Regions from separate parts of the Chryseobacterium sp. PCH239 genome, predicted to be linked through region 1. Evidence: riboswitches for the same ligand, from Rfam matches in the RefSeq annotation. Region 1 holds a riboswitch; each other region holds the start of a gene.
What was found. A riboswitch is a leader RNA that binds a small molecule or an ion and turns the genes downstream of it on or off. The one in region 1 is predicted to bind cobalamin.
Positions count from the first base shown of each region.

Region 2: it holds a riboswitch for cobalamin, as region 1 does, so the genes downstream of both, metE (5-methyltetrahydropteroyltriglutamate--homocysteine S-methyltransferase) here and KBP46_RS21305 (acyl-CoA thioesterase) in region 1, are expected to answer to the same signal.
Region 3: it holds a riboswitch for cobalamin, as region 1 does, so the genes downstream of both, KBP46_RS12970 (TonB-dependent siderophore receptor) here and KBP46_RS21305 (acyl-CoA thioesterase) in region 1, are expected to answer to the same signal.
Region 4: it holds a riboswitch for cobalamin, as region 1 does, so the genes downstream of both, KBP46_RS20625 (TonB-dependent siderophore receptor) here and KBP46_RS21305 (acyl-CoA thioesterase) in region 1, are expected to answer to the same signal.

Region 1 is NZ_CP073027.1:4,626,914-4,634,469, reverse strand. Features, by position in the region: gene KBP46_RS21315 (ATP-binding cassette domain-containing protein) at 171-833, shown strand; gene KBP46_RS21310 (hypothetical protein) at 864-1,664, shown strand; cobalamin riboswitch at 1,699-1,879, shown strand; gene KBP46_RS21305 (acyl-CoA thioesterase) at 1,994-2,377, shown strand; gene KBP46_RS21300 (DUF4932 domain-containing protein) at 2,552-3,925, shown strand; gene KBP46_RS21295 (HD family hydrolase) at 3,989-4,579, opposite strand; gene KBP46_RS21290 (hypothetical protein) at 4,581-5,282, opposite strand; gene KBP46_RS21285 (PadR family transcriptional regulator) at 5,798-6,127, shown strand; gene KBP46_RS21280 (PspC domain-containing protein) at 6,139-7,556, shown strand, end outside.
Region 2 is NZ_CP073027.1:1,175,760-1,183,315, reverse strand. Features, by position in the region: gene KBP46_RS05505 (VOC family protein) at 1-305, shown strand, start outside; gene KBP46_RS05500 (hypothetical protein) at 411-953, shown strand; gene KBP46_RS05495 (Lrp/AsnC family transcriptional regulator) at 1,038-1,499, opposite strand; cobalamin riboswitch at 1,695-1,881, shown strand; gene metE (5-methyltetrahydropteroyltriglutamate--homocysteine S-methyltransferase) at 2,060-4,363, shown strand; gene KBP46_RS05485 (AraC family transcriptional regulator) at 4,502-5,299, opposite strand; gene KBP46_RS05480 (aldehyde dehydrogenase family protein) at 5,414-6,829, opposite strand; gene KBP46_RS05475 (DUF1062 domain-containing protein) at 7,328-7,556, shown strand, end outside.
Region 3 is NZ_CP073027.1:2,779,539-2,787,094, reverse strand. Features, by position in the region: gene KBP46_RS12995 (superoxide dismutase) at 1-190, shown strand, start outside; gene KBP46_RS12990 (hypothetical protein) at 195-563, shown strand; gene KBP46_RS12985 (MbnP family protein) at 764-1,594, shown strand; gene KBP46_RS12980 (cytochrome-c peroxidase) at 1,587-2,636, shown strand; gene KBP46_RS12975 (transporter) at 2,649-3,596, shown strand; cobalamin riboswitch at 3,688-3,873, shown strand; gene KBP46_RS12970 (TonB-dependent siderophore receptor) at 3,983-6,016, shown strand; gene KBP46_RS12965 (YncE family protein) at 6,013-7,146, shown strand; gene KBP46_RS12960 (hypothetical protein) at 7,161-7,556, shown strand, end outside.
Region 4 is NZ_CP073027.1:4,471,455-4,479,010, reverse strand. Features, by position in the region: gene KBP46_RS20635 (CCA tRNA nucleotidyltransferase) at 1-706, shown strand, start outside; gene KBP46_RS20630 (DUF5074 domain-containing protein) at 865-1,920, opposite strand; gene KBP46_RS20625 (TonB-dependent siderophore receptor) at 1,940-3,766, opposite strand; cobalamin riboswitch at 3,798-3,976, opposite strand; gene KBP46_RS20620 (T9SS type A sorting domain-containing protein) at 4,114-5,427, opposite strand; gene KBP46_RS20615 (AraC family transcriptional regulator) at 5,582-7,198, shown strand; gene KBP46_RS20610 (tetratricopeptide repeat protein) at 7,195-7,556, shown strand, end outside.

The DNA.
Region 1 (7,556 bases):
AACTTTGGATTGAGTTTTCTTTTAATATCTCCTGTTCTTCATTATTTTATATATGAACTCCGGTTTAAAAATGAATATTACTTTTATGCCAATTTAGGGTTTTCCAGAGGTTTCCTTTGGGGATTCACGGTAGCTGTCTGTGTGATTGTCAAAATAATAACAGGAATTTTATGAGCAAGCTTCATATTGACAGCATAACCAAGTCTTTTAAAGATAATAATATCCTTCGGGATATTTATTTAGGATGTGAAACCGGGCAGATTATTGGAATTCTGGGCAGAAATGGTGTTGGCAAATCAACATTATTAAAAATTATTTTTGGAACTGTCAGTAGTGATACCCAGTTCATAAGATACAATGACAAAATTCTGAAAAGCCTTTCCGATAGAAAAAACAGAATTGCTTATCTGCCACAGGATATTTTCTTACCGAAGTACAATACCATTAAAACCTTAATTCCTCTTTTTTGCAATAAAAAAAATACAGATCTGTTATTGACTTCAGATCTGATCCGTCCTTTTTTGTCGGAAAAACCTAAAGATCTTTCCAGAGGTGAGCAGAGAGTCATTGAAGCTTTAATGATAATTTATTCTGAAGCTGATTTTGTTTTACTGGACGAACCCTTCCATAGTCTTTCTCCGAAAATTTCTGTAGCATTGAAAGCTGCCATCATTGAACAGTCTGCGTATAAGGGATTCATTATTTCTGATCATAATTATCAGGAAGTTCTTGATATTTCACACCAAATATTTCTTCTGCGTGAAGGTTATCTAAAACAAATACAAGATTTAAAAGAACTGCAGCGGTATAATTATCTTCCGAAAAGCATTTAATTTATATATTTGAGGGATCAAAAAATTTTCATGATGACTTTCATAAACAAAGCATTCTATTTATCCGCTTTCAGTATTTTATCTATTGCTTTTGTAAAAGGGCAGACTAAAGTTCCTTTTGGAGTTGTAAAAGCTGAAGAAGGATATGCCAACGTACGTGTACATAAAGACGATTACCGAAAAATTGTAGACAAGATCCGTATGCGTAAAGGAGATGTATTTGTTTATGTAAAACCTGCTCCCGGAGAAACAGAATGGATCTGGATCAAATATCCGGAGAAACAGGATGACGACAAACCTTTTGTACGGTATGAAACTCTGGATAAAGAAGGAATGGTAAATAAAGGGCGTATTGCTTATGTAGACCAGCTTCCTGCCTACACTCCATCTAAATCTAAAAACGGAAGATCTCTTATTTTTACTGACAATTCTGATCCTAAGATTCCTACTGCCCAAAGAAGCAAAGTGGTGATTGATATTTATCCTTCCAATGCAGGATACCGTAAAAAGGAAAAAGATGCCGAAGGAAAAATTCTTACGATTGATAAAGTAAAACCATGGGGAATTGGAAATGACCTTCCGGAAGGTATGACCGAAATCAAATCCATCAGAGTACAGCAACCCGGAAGAGGATCTGTTTTTGTAAGAGAAGCCATCAAAAATATGTTCCAGCCTACCATGGATTTTGAAAACGTTGGAGTAACCTCACTTGACAACGATAATATTTTTCTTTATATGATAAACGGTTCAGGAGAAAACAGATACACTACTCTCTGGACGATTAAGAAAGGAAGAGTAATCAGCCAGATTATTTACCATAATCCGGAATAAATTCATTATTTTTGCATTCGAAAAGTTTTTACGCTTATTCATCACAGAAATTGGTTCTGCATCACTGCAGATTAAAAGGGAACCGTGTGAAAATCACGGACTGTCGCGCAACTGTAAGTAACTGAAGTCTTTATCAAAGATCCACTGTGCGAGGCATGGGAAGGAGATAAATGATGTTACAAGTCAGGAGACCTGCCTTTTTCTTAAACATGTAACTTTCGCGATTTGAAGTTGTATTGATCTGATGGATTGTTTCAGGAATTCTATAAGTTCCTGTTATTATTCTGTTGTTTCCAATCATTTCCTATCGCTTTAATTAATAATGATATATGACTACAGAAGAAAGAATTGAAGCATCCGAAACCAGAATCTTTAAAGCGGTTTTCCCTAACACAACCAATCACTATGATACCCTTTTTGGAGGTACGGCGATGCAGCTGATGGATGAGGTAGCTTTTATCACAGCAACCCGTTTTGCCAGAAAAAGAGTGGTAACGGTAAGCAGTGACAAGATCGATTTTAAAAAACCTATTCCTGCCGGAACCATCGTTGAGCTGATCGGGAAAGTTTCATACGTGGGAAAAACCAGTATGAAAGTAAACGTTGAAATTTACACCGAGCAGATGTATTCCTATGAAAGAGAAAAAGCAATTATTGGTGATTTTACTTTTGTAGCGATTGACGAATTCAAGAAACCAATCCAAATACTATAAACAATAAAGTTTCGGGCGGCCAGAGGCCGCCCGAAACTTTTCCATTCAACACAACATAGTATATCTCAACCAAAGAATGATTGGACTTCATTTGTTTTTTTATTTACTTTTAGCATGGCAAAAAAATTATTTTTACATTGCTGTCACTAAAAACTATAGAAGAACCGATATTTCATGAAAAAGATTATTGTAATCATTACCCTTATCCTATCCATTACATTAAGAGCACAAAAAGACGTTAAAATTGAACTTTCAGAAAGTTACGAATTAGGAAATATTATTCTGGCCCTCACTGAATATGGCAGAACAGATCCTTATGACGTACAGAAAATCCCACCGTATTATGATGAAATCATCACGTATTTTGAGCCTGTAAAAGATCATCCTTTACTAAAAAAAGTAAATTATTCAAGAAAAGATTGGAAAAAATTCTTAGGCTTCCGAACTGATTTCTATGCATTTTCTTTTGATGAAAAAGGCTTACTTAAAAGAGATTTTCCTTTCAATTCCTTTGGTCCTAAAGAAGTAGATGAAAATCTGGAGCTCATCAATGACTTTGTAAAGAAATCAAATTACAGAACCTTTTATAAAAATCATCAGTCGTTTTACAATACTTTAATTGCCAATTACAAAGAGTATTATTACATCAATGATACTTATACTTTTTTGGATAAAATAGCAAAAAGACCAGCCAATGAAACAGATAAGAAATACATTATTGCCATATCTCCTTTGGTAGGCGGACAGAATTGCCACAGGGATATCAATAGCTCCTTAACTGTAGACTTTCCAAATATCGGAGAAGATCTTATCCTTGGAAATTTAAAAGGTAACCTCGCAAGAAGGATTCTTGATAATCACACCGTATTTTCAGAAATCGATCATGGGTATGTAAATCCTATTTCAGATCAGTACTCAAAGGAGATAACGGAAAGCTTCAACCTTACGAATTGGGATAAAAAATCAGGATACCCGGGAATAAATTCATTCAATGAATATATGACATGGGCAGTTTACGATTTGTTCATCAACGAAAAATTTCCAGAAGAAAAAACAGACAGTCTTTCAGCGATTTATCATAAAGTGAATATCCGACGCGGTTTTATTGCTCAGAATTTATTCTCGGAGAAGCTTATAGAGCTTTATAAAAAGGAAAAGAATCTGGAAAAATTATATATTCCATTATTAAAGTGGACGAAGAAAACAGGAAACAAAATTTCCCAGCCTTCCGTTGTCAATTCCAATAATAAAGACTTTGAGAAAACTGATCTCAATAATATCGTGGTACAATTCACACAGCCTATGAAAAAAACAAAGACTCTTCAGCTCAAATTATATGAATACATTGATGGAAAAGAAACCCGCAATACCATCATTATCGTTAAAAATCCGGTCTGGTCTAAAGACGGGAAAGAAGTGAAATTCAGCCTGGATACTTCTTATAAAAATTTTGTACTGGGATTTTATGTACATAACAGTATGGCTGGATTTTATTCAAAGAAGGGAATTTTATTAAATCCCGACAATTACTTATTACTAGCCTCTTAAAACATTTCAGATGATCTATAAGAAGACCCTGCCCAATAAGCGGGCAGGGTCTTCTTTTTTCAATTATTTCAGTACTTTTTCTGTTTCCAGACTTCTGTTCAGCAAAAGCTCAAAAGCCTCTCCCATTTCATCAGATGCTCTGCTGATTGCATTTTCAAGCATATTTCGAATTTGTCTTTCTGTCACTCCAGCTTCAGTCCAGCTTTTTCCGGAAGTATGAGAATTTAAGATAAACGGCATGATTCTGTCAATTCCACATGCAAAGATAGCATCCGGAGTTTTCTCATCTTCAAACTCAAGCCATAAATTAAAGAATTCTGTACGTAAAGGTTCATCCAGAATTCCAAAGATTTTCTGAGCAGAAGCTTTCTCTCTTTCGAACTTTCCTACCATTGCCTTTTCATCAAAAATAAAAGTGTCTCCGGCTTCAATCTCCACAAGATCATGAATGGAAAGCATTCTTATCACTCTTAACAAATCAATATCTGCACGGTTTTTAGCATACGGATAAAGGATCTGAGCCAGAATAATAATCTGCCATGAGTGTTCCGCTGTATTCTCTCTCCGGGAATCGTCTGCATTATAATTTCTTCGCTGTACATTTTTAAGTGCATCTACTGCCAGAATAAAATCGATCTCTTTCTGAATTTTCATCTTACTTCTTATTTCTGTTATATTGATCAGACGGATATACCTTTGTTTTGGTAATCCATTTATTATTTATCTTTTCTTTAGTGGTCACTTTTACACTACCTTCAATGCTCATATCCTCTTCTTTTTCAAAGACTTTATCAAGTCCTTTATTCGGAATTACAACATATTCTGATGTAAAAATATCACAGCAGCCGGACTTTCCATAAGAAATTAGACGTTTACGCTTGGCATCAACATCAAAAATATCCAGACCGTTTGAACCCAGCTCTGTAAGTTCATCACTTTTTACAAACCCTAATCTTGTCTTGTTGAAGACATATACATCATAAGATGCCCCGCTATAATTTCCCATATTTCCGTTCCTTATGGCAACATCTTCCGTTCCATCGAAATTAAAGTCATCTATAATTACGGCACGCTGATCTTTTAAAAGGGGGATCAATTTCCCCTGGATCGGTTTTTGACCTTGTTCTGTATACAAAACCAGATCCTCTGAAACAAAAGTCTGTACTTTGCTGTTTTTATGATCAAACAATTCCACCGTTCCCTTTCCTCCGCATCTGTCATCATAACAATTTTCTACATGGATGACAGCATCATAACTTTTTGATACATTTTTAACCTCAAACTGATATTGCCCGAAACATAAGGGACCTAATAAAAGAAATGCCGATAAGTGCCAGTACTTATTCAAAATATTCATGGTAATAGTAAATGATTTAGGTGTTTTTATTGCTAACAAAAATACGAATCATAATAGCGATCTCAAAATCCCGGTCTCATTATCTGTCAGAATTACCCTTTCAATAAAAGTGTATTCATAGATAAGAAGCTGTTTCCCGCTATCCGCTCATACTCCTCGCTCCTGCCTAAAGCCATAGCTGCTGTGGGGTAACCGCTGCTATCGGGGCTATGACATGAGTAATCTGTAATGAGTAATGGGTAATAATTAATAAAAGATCATTTTTTCTATCAATTTTATTTAAAAATTAAAGATTTCTGAGCTATTTTCTGTTAAAATTCATTTTACGCAAAATTCAAGGCAAAATTTATTTAATTGATTTTCAATATTTTAAATAATTTATTTTAAAAATTTCACTACTTTGTATTGCATAATACCATTTTATTTACATATCTTTGTAATGTAAAATTAGAATAGGCTCAACTAGCTAGGGGCATTTTTCTAAAAATATAACTAATTAACAAAACTTATCAAAGATGAATACCGAAAATACCAAAGCGCAAATGCGAAAAGGAATTCTGGAATTCTGTATTCTAAGTCTCATCAATAACCGTGAAATGTATGTTTCTGATCTTATTGACGAACTGAAAAAAGGAAAACTGGATGTAGTGGAAGGGACCCTCTACCCTCTTCTTACAAGACTTAAAAACGGAGAGTTTCTCTCTTACAGATGGGAAGAATCTACAGGAGGACCACCCAGAAAATATTATCAGATCACAGAAAAAGGAAAACTTTTCCTGGATGAACTACTCAATACATGGAATGAACTGACAGCCTCAGTAAACCAAATCACCCAACAAAATTAAAAAACAAAGCTATGAACAAGACACTCTCAATAGGACTCGCAGGTTTTTCTTTTACCATAGAAGAACACGCATATATAAAGCTCAGCGATTACCTGAATGCACTGAGAAGCTCTCTGGATGCTTCTGAGGCTGATGAAGTAATGCATGACATAGAAATAAGAATGGTGGAGATTTTCAAAGATTCTTTAGGAAAACGTGAAGTGATTAACGATACCGATGTAGAAAAGGTAATCGCACAAATCGGAAGCCCTGAAAAAATCGAAGAACAGGAAGAAGCTTATTTTTCTGAAAAAACATCTGCCAGAAAAGAATATTCCGGATCCAATTATACCGATAAAAAACAACTGTTCCGTGATCCGGAAAAACAAAAAGTAGCAGGGGTTTGTGCAGGTTTAGCTCAATATGTAGGAATGGATATTACTACCATGAGAGCAATCTGGCTGGGAATCTTCATACTAGGAATTTTTACAGCAGCCATTTCCTCTTCTTTAATAGGCCTTTTATATGTAATCCTTTGGATCGTACTTCCAAAAGCTGAAACAGCAGCAGATTTCCTGAAAATGCAGGGAAAGCCTATGAACTTCGACAATCTTAAGAATGAGTCTAATAAATTGGTACAATTTGCCAATGAATCTACTCAGAGGGTCGGAGAAATCTACAACGAAAACAAACCTTATATCAACAATGCAAGCAGCGGAGTTTGGAATGTGTTCAAGTATATTGTAGGTGGTTTCTTTGTACTAATGGCTGTAAGCAGCATTATCGGAGTATTTGTATTATTTGCCCTTTTCGCAATGGATACAGACTTCCCCGGAGCTAATGAAATCAGATTCTACATGGACGATCAGGGACTTGATAAAGTACTGGCTGCGATGATGGTGATCGGAAGTTTAATCCCGGCAATCCTTTTCAGCTTATTGAGCATCAAGATCTTCTCTCCGAAAACAAAACTGAGAAATATCGGATGGGTTGTAGGTGGTTTATTCCTTCTTTTGATCGGACTTGGAACTTACTTCGGAATCAGTATGGCTAAAAAAGACATGATCTATAGAGGAAGCAAGGAAGATGTAGAAAATGTTGCCATCAACACCACTTCAGATACAGTGTATGTAGACGTAAAACAGATCAACATTCCTCAGAATTTCAAAGGGTATAACAATGATATTTATTCTGATAAAAGAACAGTGTATGAAGAAGATTATATTTCTGTAGATGTAACCAGAAAACCAGATATTAAAACACCTTATCTGATCATTAAAAAAGAAGGAAAGGGATATAACTTCCCAATCCAGATGACGGTTCCTGTAGAAATTGTAAACAACAAAGTATTACTTCCTAACTACATCAAATATCCGTACGAACACAGATTCAGAGATTACAGCCTTGATTACGAACTTGTGGTTCCGCAAAAAGCAGTTGTTTTATCCAT
Region 2 (7,556 bases), 1.6 Mb from region 1:
AAACAGTGGCCTTCTACAGAGAAATTCTAAAATTAGAAGTGGAGGAAAAACCCATTAATAATCCTACTGTTTCCAGAACTCACGAAGTAAAATTCGGGAATAATATTATTTGGCTGGATTGTGTCGACAATTATACCCATTCCGAAACCTGGTTACAACTCACGGTCCCTGATGTAGAAACAGCAACAGAATACTTGCTGTCAAATGGTGTGGAAACCTGTGACGAGATTGAAGAACTTCCTGACAACATGCACTGGATTACTGATCCTGCTGGGACGGTGTTCAATTTGCAGCAAAAGAAGTAAAATCGGGAATTTTATAGATAAGGTTTCACCATAGAATTATATCACACAAATTGTGTAATTTTAATACCTTTAATCATCAAATTATTAAAATTTTAAAATATTCTCATGCAGACGAAACCATTCAATTTCATTGTAACCCTCTTTTTTCTGGCATTAAGTGTGACTGCATTTTCACAAAAAACAGCCGCTTTGAATTCTTTATTGGACAAAAATTCAGAATTTATCTTCCCACAGACACCCGATAAAATATCAAAAGCACTGAATGTAAAAACTGTTTTTTATGAAGATGCCAACGAAGAAAAATATGCAAAATGGCCAATGAAAACAGGGCTGGAACTTTATTGTGGTCTTGGAAAAGATAATGCTGTCAATGAGATGTTTTTCGCAGCTTCAGACAATAAATCTTTAGTGGTGGAAGGGCTTCCTTTTGGCCTTGTGCTGAATAAAAGTACCTTACAGGATAGTAAAACCAGGTTCACTAAATACAATGCTAAAACCCAAAAATTAGGAGCTGACAGTGAATTTCCAGGTGGATCAAAACTTGTTTTTAAAAAAGGAAAACATTATGCAACATTGTTTTTTGACAATAAAAACCTGTTGAAATCATTAGGTTTAACACCAACGCTTGTTGATCCGGCAGCCAATTAAGTACTGGAAAATTAGAATAATAACAACATCCGTCATTATCGACGGATTTTTTTATATCTGAAGCAGATTAACGTAAAGCGAAAGCTATATCGTCAGCCCATGGTTGTTTTTTACCTCAGCCATCACAAACGTACTGTGGGTACTCCCTATGGAATCCACAGATCCAAGCTTATTGAATACAAAATCCTGATAATGCTTCATATCCCGTACCTGAACTTTCAGAAGGAAATCAAAATCCCCGGAAATATTGTAACATTCGGCAACTTCTTCGATTTCTAAAATCTCCTTTACAAAATCATAACCTACTGATCTGTCGTGGATTTTGAGCTTGATCTGGCAGAAAACCGTAAATCCGCGATTCAGTTTTTCGGCATCAAGAACGGCCGCATATCTTTTAACAAAACCTTCCTGTTCAAGCCTTTTTACCCTTTCAAAAACAGGTGAGGTAGAAAGATTTACCTCTTTCGCAAGTTCCTTAACGGTGAGTTTAGCATTTTTCTGGAGCAGCCTTAGCAGCTGTAAGTCCTTATCATCGAGTTGTTCCACAGAATATTATTCTTTTAAATGATTAAAACATTCAAATGTACAGAATTTTATGCTTTTATTTTTGTTTTTAAAAGTTTAATTTGCTTAATTATTTGATAATAATTGTATTTTTATTCTGTATTGCTAATTTTACACAAAATTAAAAACTTTTACTGATGACCATAGTTAAAGGTAAAAGTACAGTTCTTTACAGATACTTCATCAAACAGAAAAGGTTTTACTTAACGTAGATTAATAGGGAATCGTGTGCAAATCACGAGCTGTCGCGCAACTGTAAGTAACACACCAAAGGTTTCTGTCCTTGCAGATCCACTGCCAAAAGCGGGAAGGATGACGGAAACTGTTACAAGTCAGGAGACCTGCCTTTACTGAATTGACAATGCTTTCGCGGTCTGAAGCTTTGGGGTCATACAGATGATATATCGGATTCGGGTATTTTCTTTTGTAAAGGAAATTACGCTGTCTGCTATGTCATGACTTTCCTGAAACTTCTTCCGATAAAACATTACGAAGCCTTTTAAAGAACTTTCCCAATAAGTTTAATTAAAAAGTTTAAAAAAATGCAAACTCACATCCTTGGCTATCCGCGTATTGGTAGCAAAAGAGAACTCAAAAAAGCCTGCGAACAGTATTGGTCAGGTAAAATCCTTTTGGAAGAACTTCTGAATACCGGAAGAACTATCTGTAACCAAAACTGGAATATCCAGAAAGAAGCAGGGATAGACCTTATCCCGTGTAATGATTTTTCATACTATGATCAGGTATTGGATATGAGCCTTGTAGTAGGAGCCATTCCAACACGTTACCATGAAGTGGTGCTTAAAAAGAACAATACTGAATTGGATCTTTATTTTGCAATGGCAAGAGGATATCAGAAAGATGGATTGGATATCACTGCCATGGAAATGACCAAGTGGTTCGATACCAACTATCACTATATCGTTCCGGAATTTTATAAAAATCAACAGTTTAAACTGAGCTCAGATAAGATTTTCAATGAATTTGCCGGAGCAAAACAAGCGGGAATCAATGCAAAACCGGTGATTATTGGACTGGTTTCTTATCTGTTATTAGGAAAAGAAAAAGAAGAAGGCTTCGATAAATTGGATCTGGCTGGAAATCTTCTTCCAGTCTATACAGAGATTTTAACCAAACTTCAGGATCAGGGTGCGGAATGGATTCAGTTTGATGAACCTTTTCTGGCGTTGGATTTAACAGAAAAAGCCAAAGAAACTTACCTTTCTGTGTATGCTGAAATCAGAAAACGTTTTCCGAAACTGAAATTTATCGTTGCCACTTATTTTGACGGATTAAAAGATAATACATCAATTGCTGTTTCTCTTCCGGTGAATACATTGCATATTGATCTGGTGAGAAATCCTGGACAGTTAGATGATATTCTGAATGTTATTCCGGAAAGCTTAAGCCTTTCATTAGGAGTAACCGACGGTAGAAATATCTGGAAAAATGATTACGAAAAATCATTGTCTTTCATCAGAAAAGCTGTTGAGAAATTAGGATCTGAAAGAATTCTGATTGCACCATCATGTTCATTGCTTCATTCACCTTGTGACCTTGATTTTGAAACCCGTCTCAATCCTGAAATTAAAAACTGGCTGGCTTTTGCAAAACAAAAAGTAAAGGAAGTCGTAACACTTAAACAACTGGCATCCGGAACGGAAAATGAACAGGTTCTTGAAGCATTTGAAGAAAATAAAAAAGCCATTGAAAGCAGAAGAACTTCTTCTCTTATCCATAATGATCAGGTAAAACAGAGAGTGAATTCAGTTACTGAAAAAGATGCTCAGAGAATAAATACCTTCAAAATCCGTAAAGAAGAACAGCAGGAAGTATTGCAGCTACCTTTATTTCCAACCACTACAATCGGATCATTCCCGCAAACCACAGAAGTAAGAAGCTGGAGAGCAAAATTTAAAAAAGGAGAGCTTACTGCGGAACAATATGATACCTTATTGAAACAGGAAACGCAGAGAACAATCCGTTGGCAGGAAGACATCGGAATTGATGTATTGGTTCATGGAGAATTTGAGCGAAATGACATGGTGGAATATTTCGGAGAACAGTTGGAAGGATTTGTATTCACTAAAAACGGTTGGGTACAAAGCTACGGAAGCCGTTGTGTGAAACCTCCTGTCATCTTCGGTGATGTTTCCCGCCCGACTCCGATGACGGTGTATTGGTCTGAATATGCACAATCCCAGACTGAAAAATGGGTAAAAGGAATGTTGACAGGTCCGGTTACGATTTTACAGTGGTCTTTTGTACGTGATGATCAGCCTCGTTCAGAAACTTGTAAGCAGATTGCCTTGGCAATTCGTGATGAGGTAGTGGACCTGGAAAAAGCAGGGATCAGAATTATTCAGATTGATGAACCTGCCATCAGAGAAGGACTACCATTAAGAAAAACAGACTGGCAGAATTATCTAAAATGGGCAGTGGAAGCTTTCAGAATTTCAGCAAGCGGAGTGGAAGATGCTACCCAAATTCACACTCACATGTGTTATTCTGAGTTCAATGATATTATTGAAAACATTGCCGATATGGATGCAGATGTCATTACCATAGAATGTTCACGTTCTCAGATGGAGCTGCTGAATGCTTTCGCCGATTTCAAATATCCGAATGAAATTGGTCCTGGAGTATACGATATTCACTCACCAAGAGTTCCTTCAAAAGAAGAAATGATTGAATTGCTGAGAAAGGCTCAGAACGTCATTCCTGCCAACCAACTTTGGGTAAACCCTGATTGCGGACTGAAGACAAGACATTGGGAAGAAACTGAAAAAGCTTTAATCGCAATGGTTGCCGCTGCTAAAGAAGCTTCAATAGAATATGCACTTTAAAAAACTTTAGAAATAATTAGATTCAATTATTCAGATCGTGCCATGATATTCATGGCACGATTTATTATGGTAATCCGGTGAAATGTTGTTGAAGTAAAGTTTTACTATTGTGTTTTATAATAAACATGTGTTTCTGAACTATTTTGCCTGTAAAGCACTTGGCGGATAACCAAACTGTTTTTTAAACGCAAACGAAAAATGGGATAGATTTTCAAACCCAAGATCCAGATAAATATCAGAAACTGATCTTCCTTTTTGGGTAAGCAGAAAATGGGCTTCCTTTAATCTCCGAAGCTGCAGCCACTGTCTTGGCGGAATTCCGAATATCTTTTGAAAATCCCTTTTAAATGCAGACAGACTTCTCCCTGTTAAATAAGCAAAACGCTCTACATTGACATTGAAATGAAAGTTTTTATTCATAAAAGATTCAATATCTATTTTATAGGGTTCGGAAAAATCAAACAAAATATCCTTAAGGCCGGGATCGTAATTCAACAGTAAGAGGAGAGCTTCTTTTTGTTTAAGCTTCAGTATTTCTTCAGAAGCAGGAAGATCTTCATACGGTAATAATGAGTACATAAAAGAATGTAATGCCTTTTGCTCCGGTTTAATATAGGCCTGGACATTGTCCTTTTTTTCTGCCTGATATCCATACTCACGGCTGAAGTCATGAAGCATGGCATCGTCAAAATAGATGGATATGGTTCTGATTTCACCGTTTTTGGGTGGATATTTTGCGAATTTCAATAAACTGTTTTTCCTTGCAGAATAGAGTTCTCCTTCTTTAAATATCGTTTTTGTGATGCCATCATTAAGTTCCATTTCCCCGGAGAGCACCAGGCCGAGGCTGTGAATTCGTGCAAATTGTTCTCCTTCCCTGAATTCTGAAAAATGACAGGAGTAATTGATGGGAAAAGGAATATTATTTTCGCTCATAGCTCAGAAAGTTGTTTCTTGATCAATTCTTATTCAAACTTACAAAACTTTTAAGGATCATAGAATCTCCACAGCAAAGTAATCCTGAGAATATTTGCTGTGAAGAAGATCATATTAAGCCAGAATCGTTTTGGGTTCCAGGTAAGCTTCCAGTCCGAATACACCAAACTCACGTCCGATACCGCTTTGTTTGAAACCTCCGAAAGGCGCATAAGGATCATGCGCAAACCCATTAATGCAGATTCTTCCGGCATCAATCTGTGCGGCTACACGTTCTGCATGTTCTTGGTTGGCAGAACTGATATAAGCTGCAAGACCATATGTAGTATCATTGGCAATAGCAATGGCTTCCTCTTCATTGGCATAAGGAATAATAGACAGTACAGGTCCGAAAATTTCCTCTTGCGCAATACGCATATCATTACGGACATTGGTAAAGATGGTCGCTTTCACGAAATTACCACTTTCAAGACCTTCCGGTTTGCCTTCACCACCTGCAAGCAGAACAGCACCTTCTTCCTGTCCCAGACGGATATAACTTTGTACTCTTTCAAATTGTTTTACACTCACCATAGGTCCTACAAGAGTGTCTTCTTCGTCAGGATTTCCTACTTTTACTTGTCCTGCGGCTTTTTTAGCAAGTTCATTTACCTCCTCCAGCCTGTTTTGAGGAACCAGCAATCGGGTAGGGGCGATGCAAGCCTGGCCATTGTTCATATAAGCCCCGAAAACGGCCATAGGAATTGCTTTTTCAAAATCGGCATCTTCCAGGATAATATTAGGAGACTTCCCTCCAAGTTCTAAGGTTACTCTTTTCATCGTATCTACAGCTCCTTTAGCAATCGCTTTTCCCGTTAATGTAGATCCTGTGAAAGATATTTTAGCGATATCAGGATGCTGGGTAATTTCATTTCCCACTACATTTCCTAATCCGTTGACGATATTGAAAACTCCTTCCGGAAGGCCGGCTTCGTGGAAACATTCAGTAAGCAGCTGGGTTTGTACTCCACTCATTTCACTGGGTTTGATCACAGCTGTACATCCGGCAGCAATGGCAGTAGCGAGTTTATTACAGATAAAGCTGTTGCTGGCATTCCATGGGGTAATAATTCCAACTACGCCTAAAGATTCAAAACGTACTTTAGAATGTCCCACCGTTCTTTCGAAATCATAAGATTCTAAAGTATTGATCGTAGCTGTAAAGGCAGAGATTGCATTTTGGACACTCATTCTGCTGAACTGTAAAGTTCCTCCATATTCATTCACCATAACAGCAACCAACTCATCTTCTCTTTTGCTTACAGCTTCATGCAGTTTTCTGAGAAAATGAATCCTTTCTTCCTTTGTTGTTTTTGAAAAAGTTGAAAAAGCTTTCTTTGCTGCTGCAATGGCCATTCTGGTATCTTCTTCATTTCCAAGAACCACTTCTCCGGTTTTTTGGTTGGTAACGGGATTGATAAGATCAAAAGTTTCTGTTCCTCTTGGCGTAACAAATTCGCCATTGATGTAAATTTTATTAATCTGATTCATTTTTGATGATTTTAATACCACAAAGTTCGGCAGAAACGGAAAAGACGGGTTTGTTGTAAAGTTCAATTTTTCTTTGTTGTATGGTCCATTTTAGAGATTGTCCATTTGGTTTTTTGAATTTACCTGTGAAAAATGCTCTGTTCTTCGATAAAATTGACTACTTTTATCATAACCAAGTAAATAAAACGTTTTGAGAACCACTCTTAAACTTATTTTAGCTTAGTATCAGTCTCAGTAACCACAGGCTGATCGTTCTTTCGTCTGGGTAATTCTGCCCGGACAGGTTTTTATTTCATCATATTATTTATCGTATTCACTGTTAAAGGTGACTTTATCTCTGCTATTCCGGCTTTGACCAATGCTATTGATCAAAACTTTACTACAGAGAAAAACTATAGCTTACCTGATCTTTGAATAATACTACGGAGGTATACCTTTCTGTATGCGTGAATAATATGGAAAAAATCCAACAAAGAATATTAAGCACGATTATAAGTAATGAATACCCAATATATCTGGGAGGTAAAAGCGAAAAATACTCCCTTACTCAAAAAGAAATGCAATCAATGTAACAGCGACAGATTTCAATGCAGCGATAAATTCAGACTGAATGCCCAGAAAAAGAATATTGATATATGGCTGATTTACCGGTGTGTAAAATGCAGCAATACCTATAATATGACCGTATTTTCAAGAATCAGAACAGAATCAATCAGTAAAGAAATAT
Region 3 (7,556 bases), 1.8 Mb from region 1:
TAATCAGGACAATCCTTTGATGGATGTTGTAGAAGAAAAAGGAACTCCAATCTTCGGCATTGATGTATGGGAGCATGCTTATTATTTAAAATATCAGAATAAAAGAGCAGATTATCTTACCGCGATCTGGAATGTTACCAACTGGAAAGAAATCAGCAGAAGATATGATGAAGCGATAAGCAAGAAATAATCTGATGAAAATATTGTACAGCATACTTTTTACCTTCTATATGGTGCTAAGACCTTTAGTGCCCGTGGTAGAGTATGCTGTAAATTATGATTATATCGTTAAAGTTCTCTGTATCAATAAAACCAGGCCGGAGGTTCACTGTAACGGAAAATGTTACCTGAGTAAAGAGCTCGCCAAAGCCAATGATTCAGAATCTTCACCTTTTCAAAAAATAAAAAACTCAGGACAGAAAATTCTTGATACCTATATTCTTCCTGAAACTACAACGGTCAACACTACGGAAAGACGTCAGTTTTTCAGTTTCAATTTCACTTACGAAACAGCTTATTCTTTTCTGTTTCTTACCCATATTTTCAAACCACCGGTTTTTTAAGTTAAACTATCACTATTCAACCAAAAAAGTCACAAAAGCTTACTCAATTAAAAATCAAAGATTTTTAAAAAGTTTAAGTGCTCTTCTGAACATAATACGTATCACTTAATAAACTTAAGTGTAAGAACTTTTGTGCTTTTTGTGGTAAAAAAACAATGCTGTTACAGCCATTCAAATTAATTTAACTTAAAAAATCAACAATGAAAATTTCTCAATTTTTATCACTATTCTTTATTGCCTTTACTGTATTCTCTTTTACAGCCTGCGAAAGCAGCAGGGATGATGAGAACCCACAGGATACTACGCCTGGAAAACTTCAGATCAAATTTGAAAACGGATTTAACAATGTGGGAGATATCGTTCTAAATCAGACGGTTCAGACTTCTGCTAACGGACAGAAACATAACTTTTCTGCTTTGAAATACGTCATCAGTAATATCGCATTGATAGACGAGAACGGAAACGAATTTAAATACAACGAAAATAATCCTGACAAAGGTGCTTTTATCGTAGATCAGGCAGATGCGGTAGCCGGAATTGTTTATCTTAATCTGGATGGCGTTCCGAAAAACAATTACAAAAAAATAAGATTTGGATTAGGTGTGAGTCAAAAAGCGTATTTGCTGGGACAGGACGGACAGGCTGAATTCTGGACAAAAGCCAAGCAGAAGGGAATGTCCTGGTCATGGGCTGCCGGTTATGTATTTGTAAAACTGGAAGGGAAATACGGTACAGATTCTCCTTCAAAAGAATTTATGAATCACACAGGAAATATGGGAAATACTGCAGCCAACAATACACCTGATCTGTATTGCGAAATTACACTGAATCTTCCGACAACAGCAAGGGTAACGGCAAAAATTCGTCCTTCTGTCCATATTCTTGCAGACCTGAACCAATTTTTGAGCGGAGATAGGACACTTACACTTAGCACAGCCAATGATATGCTGATGGGTTCAAACCAGCACCTGGTAGATGTTACCAATAATCTTACAAAAATGTTTAAAGTAGACCACGTTCACAATGATTAATTTTTTTGTTAAAACGATACTGGTTCTGCTTGTATTTGTATTGAGTTGCATTTCATGTTCTGATGAGGTGATTCAGCCATTGGAAAAAGATGAAGCCTACAATCTTGAGTTTCCTTCTTATTTTCCGGAAATGACTTTTGATACATCCATTAATCCGGTGACCAAAAATGGAGTGGAGCTGGGACGAAAATTATTCTATGAAGGCAGACTTTCAAGAAATAATACCATTTCATGCGGTTTCTGCCATATACAGGAAAATGCTTTTACCCATCACGGTCATACGGTAAGCCATGGGGTAGACGACAGAATCGGAATCAGGAATGCACCGCCCATCCAGAATATGGCTTTTTTGAAAAGATATATGTGGGACGGAGTGATTCACAATCTGAATGAGCAGCCCATCAGCCCGATTACTGATGTGAATGAAATGGACAGCTCCATACCGGAAGCTATTTCGAAAATAAAAGATGATCAGAAGTATAAAAAACTGTTCAGAGAAGCTTATGGAGACGAAACCATTACCGGCGAAAGAATTTTAAAAGCATTATCACAGTTTATGGCTTCTTTAATTTCTGCAGATTCAAAATATGACCGGTTCAGACAGGGAAAAGAACAGTTGACTTCAATAGAATCCCAGGGAATGACATTATTCAATCAGAAATGTGCTTCCTGTCATAGCGGAGAGCTGTTTACGGATGAGAGTTTCAGAAATACCGGAATGTATTACAATACAGAATTCAAGGATGCAGGTAGATACAGAGTGAGCCTGAATCAGGTAGATTGGATGAAATTCCGTGTTCCGAGTCTGAGAAATGTAGAATATACCGCACCTTATATGCATGACGGAAGGTTTTATACATTAGATGCGGTACTCAATTTCTATTCGGATCAGGTGGAAGATAATGTTAATCTTGATCCACAGCTTAAACAGAATGGTCACATAGGAATTGCTATGAACAGCCAGGAAAAACAATCCATCATTGCGTTCCTGAAAACATTATCGGATAAAAGTTTTATATCCAATCCAAAATTTGCAGAATAATTTATAAAAAACATGAAGAAGATTATATTGATAGTAAGTTTGATCCTGTTGAATCAGTATCAGGCAAAAACCATCAGAGACAGTGCTTATGTTGCTCCCGAAGCGCTTAACAGATTCGATTTTGATGATGATTGTGATGCCTGTGGCTGTGCAGCAGGAAATGGATCTTCCGGCTTTGAATCTTTGCTGAATCCACAGTTTATCGGAATCAAATACTTTGCACAGCATTACAAAGCCAAGGAAAACTTATTTGTAAAAGACCTCACGCAGGATCAGTATTTCAATACGTTGCAGCTGTGGGGGAAGATTCCACTGACTAAAAAACTAAGTGTTTATGCAAGTCTGCCCTTCCATTTCCATGAAAAGAAAACGATGCAGGGAGATATCAGAATCAATGGAATAGGAGATTTAAACCTGATGGGAATTTACCAGCTGATGAGCTCTAAAGATAATTTCCATCATCTGAGCGGAGGTTTGGGCTTGAAAATTCCACTCGGGAAGTTTGATGAAAAAGGGGCATCCGGTGTCAACCCAAGCTTTCAGCTGGGAACCGGAAGCTGGGATTATCAGGCGGCTTTGAATTATAAGTTTCAGAAAAATAAAGTAGCCGTACTGGTTAATACAGATTACACCATTAAAACAGAGAACAGGAAAAATTACCGTTTTGGAAACCAATGGAACTATGCAGCAACAGGTTTTTATCAGGTTGCAGGAAATGAAAAATCTATATTCTCTGTAAAAACTGGAGTTCAGGGTGAAGTCTACGCCCAGAACAAACAGTTTGATGAGGCACTGCCGAATACTGCTGGTAGTGCTTTGTACGGAAAACTGGGATTTGAAGCCTCTTACAAAAAGCTGAGCCTGGGAAGTGAAATCATGCTTCCCATGTACACGCATCTGGCGGGAGGAGATATTGAAGCCAAATCGAGATTCAGTGTTTTCCTGAATATTGGCATTTAAAGCGAAACCCCCAATAAATGATGTTAAAGCTCCTTCGGGAGCTTTAATTGTTTATAAATCATGATTTTAGTTGGGGATTAGGAATAATTATTTATCTTTGCCGGAATTTGGTGAGCCGTAAAAAGCTCTTAAAAGGGAATCCGGTGAAAATCCGGGACAGACCCGCTGCTGTAAGCTCCGCACCAAAGTTTTTGAAGAATATATCCACTGTTTTTTAATGGGAAGGATTTCAAAAATGGAGTAAGTCAGAAGACCTGCCAGACAATAATCGTTTGACGCTTTCGTGGAATAAAGCTTAGGACATCAATGATTCTGTGCAGTGACAGCTGTGCTTTGTCGTTGTATTCTTATACCCCATTAGCGTCTTCATTACCCTAAATGAGCTAATGGCAGCAAAACTAATTACTTCTGCAATTCATAAAGCTGTTTTCACAATATTGGTGATTACATCTCAACTTTTATCTTCTCAAACCAAGAAGAAGGACAGTCTTCAGGAAGAGACGATTAAAGGAATTAATCTTTACAAAAAGAATTTTAAAGAAATCCTTCCGGCACAAACGCTGCAGGGAGAACAGCTGGAAAGACTAAACAGTCATTCCGTTGCAGATGCACTGCGGTATTTTTCAGGCGTTCAGATTAAAGATTACGGAGGATTGGGTGGTTTGAAAACCATCAACATCCGAAGCATGGGAAGCCAGCATGTAGGGGTTTTTTATGATGGAATTCAATTAGGAAATGCTCAAAACGGACTGGTGGATCTGGGAAGGTACTCTTTGGATGATCTGGAAGAAATATCGTTGTATAACGGACAGAAAAGTGAAATTTTTCAGCCAGCAAAGGACTTTGGCTCTTCTGGGTCTATCTATTTACAGCCTAAAACACCCGTATTTAAAGGAAATAGAAAAACCAATTTGGTGATAAGAGCAAAAAGTGCATCTATTGATCTCTTTAATCCTTCATTCCGATTGGAACAGAAAATTTCAGACAGGGTTTCTGCCAGTTTCAGTGGCGAATTTATGCAGAGTGACGGAATTTACAGATTTCGTTATGCCAAGAAATATCCTGATGGGCAACAAGCCTATGATACCATTGCAAAAAGACAGGACTCAGATATCAAAGCAAAACGTTTTGAAACTTCTCTCAACGGAACTTTAAATAACGGAAGTTGGAATATCCGTGGCTACGGTTATATTTCAAACCGCGGAATGCCGGCACCTATTGTTAACGGGCGCTTTGAAGGAAGAGGAGCGAGGCTTTCCGATGAGAATTATTTTGTACAGGCTAATCTGAGAAAAAAACTGTTCCCGAAATTTGAAACACAGCTTAAAGCAAAATTTGCTTACGATTACACCCATTTCATGGACACAGTTCGTTCGCAGTCTATTATTTATACCGATAATACCTACATCCAAAGGGAACTTTATCTTTCCTCTTCCAATATTTACTCAATCACTCCCAATTGGGATGTCAGCCTGAGTGGAGATTTTCAGTATAATAACCTGGATGCCAATCTGGATAATTTTTCTTATCCTACACGTTACACTACCTTGGTAGCATTGGCAACAACCTATCAGTGGAACAGATTCAAAATTTTGGGAAGCCTTTTAGGAACCTTTACTTTTGAAGAAGTAAGAAAAAATAAAAGACCGGGAGATGCCAGAGAGTGGACACCTGCGGTGTTTATGAGCTATCAGCCGGAAAAAATTCCGGAGATTACTCTAAGGGCTTTCTATAAAAGAATTTTCAGACTTCCGACCTTCAATGATTTGTATTATACCAATATCGGAAATACCTATCTGAAACCGGAATTCACCAATCAATATGATTTAGGATTTACTTATCAGAAGAATTATAACAACCGTTTCTTTAAAACATTTTATGCTAAAGTAGACGGTTACTACAATAAAGTACAGGATAAAATTGTGGCAGCTCCGAACGGAAGCATGTTCCGCTGGCTGATGATGAACCTTGGACTGGTTGAAATCATTGGTGCAGATGTGAATGTACAGACTGAAATGCAGCTTGGAAAAGTAACCCTCCGACCTTTGCTTTCCTACACCTATCAAAGCGCGAGAGATATAAGTGATCCGGAAGACACGTTTTATCGCAATCAGATTCCTTATACCCCATGGCATAGTGGATCTTTCAGTCTTATGGCAGATTATAAAGACTGGAGTTTCAATTACAGTGCAATGTACGTAGGAGAAAGATATGACGTGAATCAGGATAACATTCAATACAATTATGTGCAGCCCTGGTATACGCACGATTTGTCTGTTCAGAAAAAATTCAACTGGGCGAATCATCAGTTTAAAATAAGCCTTGAGATGAATAATATTTTCAATCAATACTATGATGTTGTCCTCAATTATCCGATGCCCGGAAGAAACTTTAAACTTATTCTAAACTTCACCCTATGAGAAAACTAAACTTTTATTTTTTATTTCTTGTATTAGCTTTTCTTACTTCATGCCGTACAGATGAAATTATTGTCCGTCAGGAAGTGGTAGAAGGGCTTCCTTCAGAAAATACAGCAATAAAAGGCTTCTATATGCTCAATGAAGGGAATATGGGGAGTAATAAATGTACCCTTGATTTTTTTGATTACATCAAAGGGACCTATTACCGGAATATCTACGCAGAAATCAATCCCAATGTCGTAAAAGAGTTGGGGGATGTAGGAAATGATATCAAAGTTTATGGAAGCAAGCTCTATATCGTTGTCAATGTTTCCAATAAAATTGAAGTGCTGGATGCTAAAACGGCCAAACGTATTACTTCTATTCCATTACAAAACTGCCGATACCTTGCTTTCAAAAACGGAAAAGCTTATGCCAGCAGCTACGCCGGACCTGTAGCGATTAACCCGAAAGCACCGAAGGGGAAAGTAGTGGAAATTGATACGGCTTCTCTTTCCATCCAGCGTGAGGTAGTGGTAGGATATCAGCCGGAAGAAATGGAAATTGTGGGTAATCAGTTGTTTGTGGCCAACTCCGGAGGATATAAAGCTCCCGATTATGACAATACTGTTTCGGTAATTGATCTGAATACTTTTACCGAACTCAAAAAAATAAATGTTGCCATCAATCTTCATCACATTAAAAAAGATAATTACGGTGATCTCTATGTAACCTCAAGAGGAGATTATTATAATGTTCCTTCCAGTCTTTATCTCATAGATGCAGCCACGGGAACAGTCAAGAAAGATTTCCATCTCTCTGTGAGTGAAATGACAATCGTAAATGATAAACTCTATTTCTATGGAAATGAATTCAATTACAACACCCACAGCTATAAAAAGACATTTGGAATCATTGATGTAAAAACAGAACAGATCATTGCCAACAGAATTTTTGATAAAGAATATGAAGATGCCATTAAAACCCCTTACGGCATTGCCGTAAATCCCATCACAGAAGATATCTACATGACAGATGCCAGAAATTATGTATCCATGGGATTTTTGTATTGCTTTGATAAAAACGGACACTTTAAATGGAAAACGGAAGGGGGAAATATCCCTGCCCACTTCGCTTTTTTATACAAATAACCAAACTTTAAAAAATGAACAGAAATAGCTTTACTTATTTGAAAATCGGATTTCTATCCTGCTTCCTTGTAGGAGTGATAGCCTGTAAACATGATGATGAAAATGAATTTACATTTAATGGACTTGATGATTCCTATACCATTGAACGTTTAAAGGTTTTGAGTATTCCTACCAATGCTTCAGGATCGGTTACATGGAGTATTAATGACTCTATTATCTCTCAGAATTCAGAACTTGAATTCATCAGTCCTACTGCAGATGCTTATCCTTTGACTTTGAAGATTAACAATAAAGGAAACGAGCAGGTTTTTCATTCTAAAATAATCGTTACCAAAGAAAAAACACCTTACAGTAAATATATTTCTAAAGTATTGGAGTTCCGTCCTGCCGTAGGGCAGTTCATGAACGAA
Region 4 (7,556 bases), 160 kb from region 1:
GGTTATTCCTGAACTGATAGAATTGAAAGGCGTGGAAGAAGTAGAAGGACAAACTCACAAAGATAATTTTTATCATACGCTGGAAGTAGTGGATAATATTTCGGTGAATACCGATAATCTTTGGCTTCGCTGGTCTGCCCTTCTTCATGACATTGGAAAAGCTCCGACGAAAAAGTTTTTAGAAGGAACAGGATGGACGTTTCACGGACATGAATTTTTGGGTTCAAAAATGGTAAAAACACTTTTTCAGAGATTGAAATTACCTTTGGGAAGTGACATGAAATATGTTCAGAAGATGGTGAAACTTTCGTCAAGACCTATCGCACTGATCACGGATGATGCTTCAGATTCTGCATTGAGAAGACTTTTATTTGATGCCGGAGAAAATCTTGAAGATCTTTTCACGCTTTGCAAGGCAGACATTACCACTAAAAACTCTAAAAAGCAGGAGAAATTCAAAAGAAACTTTGAATATGTAGCCGTAAAGATCAAAGAAGTAGAGGAAAAAGATCAGGTAAGAAACTTTCAACCTCCTATTACCGGTGAAGAGATTATGGAAATGTTTCACCTTAAGCCAGGCCGTGAAATCGGAATTCTAAAAGAGAAGGTAAAAGAGGCTATTCTTGAGGGTGAAATTCCTAATGAAAAAGAAGAAGCAACAAAATTTGTGATTGCTGAGGCTGAAAAACTCGGGTTAACCCTATAATTCAACTGATATAAAATATAAAACCTGCGGGATGTTCCATCCCGCAGTTTTTTTTGTTTCCCTAGGGAAACAAAGCCGGCCGGTTTCTTCGAAACCGGCCGGAAAAAAACACAAATGATGAAAAAATAAAAAATTATTTCTTTATATGTTATCACACATTATGGATTCAGGTATGTTCCACTAGCACCGATACCTCCTGTTTTAAAAGAACTGATCTGAGCACCTGTAACTGCTGAATATACTACCATTTCACTATCCTGTGTGAACTGCTTAACGTCTGATGCAAAAATCCTTCCATCAATAACATTAAATCCATACAGTGTAAAGTAAGGACCGCCATCTGCAGCTGTTAATAATGGAGTTGCAGGAATTACAGGTATAGCCAAACTCGTTGTATATACTTTATTGGCAGAGCTGAAGTAGATTTTATCGTTATCAATCTGAAGGTTCGTAGCATTAGGAATTCCTGTCAACGTAATTACCGGTGTAAGCGCTCCGGTACTTGAAATTTTATAGATATAAGAATCTGTAGCTGTTGAAGAAATTGTATAAACATTAGATTTGTATGATACTGTATTTCCAATCTGACCATTTGGAACGGTAATTTCAGTTTTAGCATCGTTAGAAGTATTGATATAAGTAATCTTATTTCCGTACCCTGATGAAGCATTCTGTACAAAAACATTTCCTCCTGCCTCTACTGTTTTATCAGAAACTTCAGTCATATTGATTTTACTTACAAATGAATAGTCAGAAGCTTTATATTTCGTTATACTTTGAGTATGTGCAGTAAAGTTGGTATTAGCAACATAGATGAAGTTGTTAGCAAAAGTAATTCCTCTTGGGTTATCAAGCTGATCTGTAATTACTCCTAACTTTTTGAATGTATAACGGTCTACTACTACAATTTTATTAGAGTTATTCAATACAAGATAAGCTTTGTTTTCGTTAAGACCAATCGTCTGAAGAACATCACCAAGAATCTCTTTGTTGTTGTTATAACCATATACATCGTCTTGCTTCAGGCTTAAATTTCTTGTCACAAATGTTACCTTAGCTCCCTGACTGTTATAGTTTCCTTCATTAGAGATAAAATATCCGTTCTGATAAGTGATTGGAGAAACTTCAATCTCGTCAGAACTACTTGAACATGAAGAAATGTTAAACAATAACACTACTGCAAATAATACAGTTAAAAGTTTAGTTATTTTCATATTTAATCAATTTTAATTTTTAAAAATTTATTGCTGCATACACACTATAATTTCTTTTGGGTAAAGGATAGAAAGAAACCGTTTTGTAGTATGTATTGGTTAGATTATTCACTTTGAACCCTAAGGTATATTTTTTGGCTAAAGTTGCAGAGATTCCCATATTTAAAAGAAAATAAGGATCTATGGCATCTGACCTTTTTTCGTCACTTGTAGTATACGTAACGCCATTCAGCTGCCCCTGTGCGAAAAGTTTAAAGAAACCATATTCATAATCTATATTGGCATTTCCTCTGTGCATAGGAACGTAAGGTCTCTGCATTTTCGTTTCTTTATCAATAGACTTTGCATAATAGTATCCAGCATTGGCCCGGATTTTATGATTACCCCATTGTTTGCTAAAGGACAGTTGGGATTCTAATCCATAGGATTCAACTTTATTGACATTGAATGCCTGCCAGTATCCTTTAGCCGTTGGAAGCCATGCAATAAGATCTGTGATGTTCATATAGTATGGAGACAAAGTAAGTCTGAAATCTCCTGCTTTGAACACATTCGTCATATCGAGCTGGGTAGAGGTTTCCGGTCTCAGGTCTTTATTTCCTCCCGGTTCATAATAAATATCATTAAAGGATGGAAATCTGAAGTTTTTTGATACATTAAGGCTTACATCATACCATTTTGCTGCACTCCATTTTCCGGAGAACGAATACATCAACGGTGACTTCACATCTTCCACAAAATCTTTCTTGAATCCACCCTCAAAACGCAGATCTTTTGTTGCAAAATATCTTAACAATCCTGAAACAGAACCAATATTTCTGCTGACGCTGGATATTCCGTTTTGGTATCCTTCTCCTTTATTAACCTGAAACTCTCCTATGATATTAAAATTCCACTTTGAATTCAGGAAATAATTAAAGTCATTTTTAAAGATATAATTTTTCCCGGTTCCACTACTTGATTTAGGCTGATTTAACGAACCAAAAAATTGAAAATTCTCTTCCGTATAAGCTGCTTTAAGGGAATTACTGAACTTTGTTTTGTTCCAGTCCCAGGAAAGAAGGCTTCTTACACTTTGAGTTTTATATTTCGTTTTTGTTCCCGTTTCTTCATATACAGGAAAGCGTTGTGAAGAATCAAAAAACTGGCTCTGCCACGAAATTTTATGATCGTTTGTGATTTTATAGGATGCTCCTACATTGAACGTTGTATTGTAATAACTTCCGTTTCTGTTGATATAGTTCAGGTCACTTACCTTATAATCATTTTCACTTACAGAATAATTTCCAGAAGCCTTAAAACTGAACTTATCATTGCTGTAAGAACCTTTTATAAAGTTATTATAGGTATTAAAAGAAGCCACTTCAGAAAATAAAGAACCATGGAAGCCTTTATTAAAATCCAGGGTATTATTCAGGTGAATACTTCCCCCGATGGCACCACTCCCATATACTACACTTCCACCACCAGCTTTTATACCAATCTGATCATAGCCGAACAAAGCAATATTATTAATATCTCCCTGTCCCAGAAAATTAGAATTGATATTAATTCCATTCCACACAAAAGCAGTCTGCTGAGCGGTAGTTCCCCTGAAAGAAGGTGAAGAAACGGCACCACGGCCATTTTCTTTGATAAAAACCTGTGACTGAAATCTCAGAAGTTCAGAAAGATTACTGGAGTTTTTCTCAGCATCTTCTGCCGAAATTATTTTTACGGGATGAAAAAGTTTCACCCTATTCATCTGATTGTCGAAGACATAAACAGTATCGATGGCTTTCTCTTGTGCAAAAAGAAAACAGCCATAAGATGAAAAAAGCAGTACTAAAGATCTTTTTATATCCATACTTTTTTACTTTTCCTCCGAAAGCAATATGTTTTTTAATTATAATTCCGGCAGGTCTCCTGACTTTCGCATTCTGCACCTTCCCGTTATTAAACAGTGGTTTTTTGCAGAAACTTGAGTTGCGATTTACAGTTGCGGGGACAGTCCGGGAGTTACACCCGATTCCCTTTTCATTCCAAAATACTGGAAACCAAAATTTTTGCAAAGATAGTTTTTTATATGTATTCACCAAAAACCAGACTTTTCTATACAAAACATGCTATCCTTTTGCTATATACACAAAAAAGAACGGCCGCTTTCAATATTGAAAACAGCCATTCATCCCACTACTTTACTATTTATATATGTTATTTTTTAATGAATTTATAAGTCTCTTGTTTTCCTCCCTTCATAGAGTATTGCAAAATATAATCTCCTTTTGACAGGGATGAAACATCAATCTGCCCTTCTACCGAATCAAATGATTTTACCTTTTGTCCCACCATATTATAAATTTCGGCTTTCTCTATTTTTCCTGTTCCTTTAAAATATAGAATATCAGTCACAGGATTAGGATAGACACCCATATTATTTTTCTCTTTCACTGCATCATTCACCGATAAAAATTGAGAAGTATCCAGATAAAAAGCGATCATCTGCCCTGAAGCATTCGTCCCTGATCCGGCAATTTTCTTTCCGTCCTGTGAAATGGCCAAGGGAAGCCCCATGGTTACTCCATTCGTTGCAATTCCCAAAGAGGCTGCATAATCATTCAGATTGATCCTTCCGGTAGCAGAAGTCCAGATAAAACCTTCCCCTGACATAGGAGGTGCTCCAAATGCTCTATAATACCCAATTACTTTTTTTCCATCCGCAGAAATTCCTGTTGCTCCTCCTTTGAAGCTGAAAGAAGCATTAGGATGCGTTATGTAAGTAAGTCCGCTTGCAGCATTCCAGACATAGGGATTAGGATTTGCTGAGCCTATGATTGTATTTCCATCTGCAGAAATTCCTCCTGCTTCCCCTACATTATTTCCATTATTATCAGTAATAAAAGTTTCTACTCCATCCTGCCATTTAGCCCCACTTCTTGTTCCGTTTGGCTCATCCTGCCAACCTACAATTACTGTTCCTGCCGCATTGATTGCGTTTGCTCTGGAGCTGCGTCCTGCAACGATACTTCCCAGATCTACCATTCCGTTTACTTCATCCCATTTCACAGCATGTGCGTTTGCAGCAGTAAGAAAACCTAAACCTACAATCGTGCTTCCATTGGTAGTCATCCCCCAGGTTGAACTTACACTACCGTCCCATCCTGTAGGAACAAGCCCGCCTCTGTTTACCCAGGTCGAAGTAGCTACATCATAGGTTGATATTTCATTAAATCCCGTTGCTGCATTTGTTATAGAGGACGAAATTTTGGTTCCGTCATTCGAAACAACAGTTCTACCCGCTGCCGGATAACCGTTTGATATAGAACCTATCTGTACAAGTCCTCCTGCTGCATTCCATTTATATATTCCTCCTGCGCTTGTATGCATGCTTACCACTCCATTGTCAGAGACTGCCCCTACATTATAATTTCCCAAACCTATTACCGTAAGCTGAGCTTCTGCAAAACCAAATTTCAGAAAAAGACAAGCTGTCAACATTTTCATTGATACTTTGTAAAAATTTTTCATATTTTATTATATTTAGCGTTTCGAATTGGTGAAAACAATATTAATACAATATTCACCTTGCCAAAAGAAATTGGCTTTCATAATTCGTGAATTTTAAAAGAACTTATTATTTACAAGACTGATAACTAAATAGATACAAAACAATATTTTGAATATGGATTTTACCAGAATTATTCAAAAAAACACAAAAAGCAAATTAACGAGACAAAAATTATTTCAAACTTTACTGTTTATTTTTATTTTCTGCTCCCTTACCACCAAAGGGCAGTCCGGTCCGGACTTCAATATGTTAGCAGATAAAGCATTTCTGAAATTATATCAGAATCCTGACGAATGCATAAGTTATACCCAGGGAATTCTTGTGAGTGATCAAAACGCGGAACACAAAATTGTACTTCAAAATATTATTTCACAAGCTTTTGCCATGAAGGGGGAATATGTACAATCTGTCAATATTTTCGCTCAAAAAGAAGAGCCTGATCAGAAAAACGATCTTTCTTATTGTATGCAGGTCTTCAGTGATTATAACCTTGCCGATCAGTATCAGAATCTGGGTTTGTACAATCAATCGAAAAGAATTATTTCTCATCTCTTGTCTGATCAGAAGCTTCTTAAAAGCAATAGTCCGGCATTAAGAATTACCACTTCAAAATTATATCAGCTTCAGGCATTGAACTCGGGAATCAACAGAAACTATCCTGAAGCCTTAAAAATTCTAGATCAGAGTAATCAATACCTTGGCGATTATAATGAAGAGAATAGAATTTTAACAATTGAAAACAGAATTTTCAGATCTTCCTATCTGCTGAAACTAAATAAACTACCTGAATATAAAACCCTTATAGACAGTATTATTACAGATCTTGAACATCAGAAAAACCAACCTTTTCTTTTAGCTCTGGCCTATGAAAACCTCTCCCAATATTATTTTCTGAGACAAGATTATGCAACAGCTATTGAAAAACTGGAAGCAGGTCTTCAATTGATTGAAAATCTTCCTTTTAATAATTTAAAAATTAAAATCTACGAATCACTTTCCCGTAATTACTACGCACTACATAATGATGCAAAATACCATCAGTACAATAAACTTTACAATGATGTAAAAACAAAAACAGATTCCAGCTCAAAAGAAGGAATACGATACCTTGTGAAGCTTGTGGAAACCAATCAAAATAAAAATATTGAATTTCAGAAACATCTGCTTCTAAGATCTTTCTGGTTTCTAATCCTGATTTTATCTTTGATCATTCTGGTTTTGCTTACTTATTTTTTACTCATAAAAAGTAAAAATAAAGACTTAAAAAAACAGTTTGATTTCTTTGAAAAACAGATCAGTCAAAAATCTCAACCCATCATTTTACACAAAACAACTCCAGCGACAAAAGATCCTGGCACAACAAAAATATCCAGGGAAAAAGAAGATGAAATTCTCCAAAAGCTGGAAGAATTTGAAAAATCCGACCGGTTTCTGAATAAAAACATGTCTCTGTCTCTGCTTTCCTCTCAAATGGAAATCAATACAAAATACCTTTCAGAAATTATTAATAATAAGGAAAAAAACTTCAACGGATATATTAACAAGCTTAGAATCAATCATATTGTACAGTTATTAAGAACTGATTCTACTTTTCTTAATTATAAAGTAAGTTATCTGGCAGAATATTCAGGATTCTCATCACACAGTGCATTCACTACTGTTTTCAAATCTGTTACCGGAATGTCTCCCAATGCCTATATTCAGGAAATCAGTAAAACAAAAGCCTTATGAAATTAATTTTTAAAATAATAGTGTTGCTAGTTGCCTTTTGTAATGGTATGAAGGCACAAAAGACACCTGATAGTATCTTACTAAGAAAGGCCAAACTTGAAATTTACGACAACCCCGATAATACCATCACAATCGGAGAACAATTATTAAAAAAATCTCATGATATCAAAACTTCCATTAATCTTTATATGCTGCTTTCAACAGCCAATATTGCTAAAAGAAATTTTGAAGAGTCTTTACAATATATTTTAAAAGCAAAAGAACTGTCTCAGAAAACCAATGATGCCAGAAGCCAGGCAGGTGTTCTCATCTCAGTGGCGATCCAATATCAGCAAATGGAACTTTTCAACAAATGCTT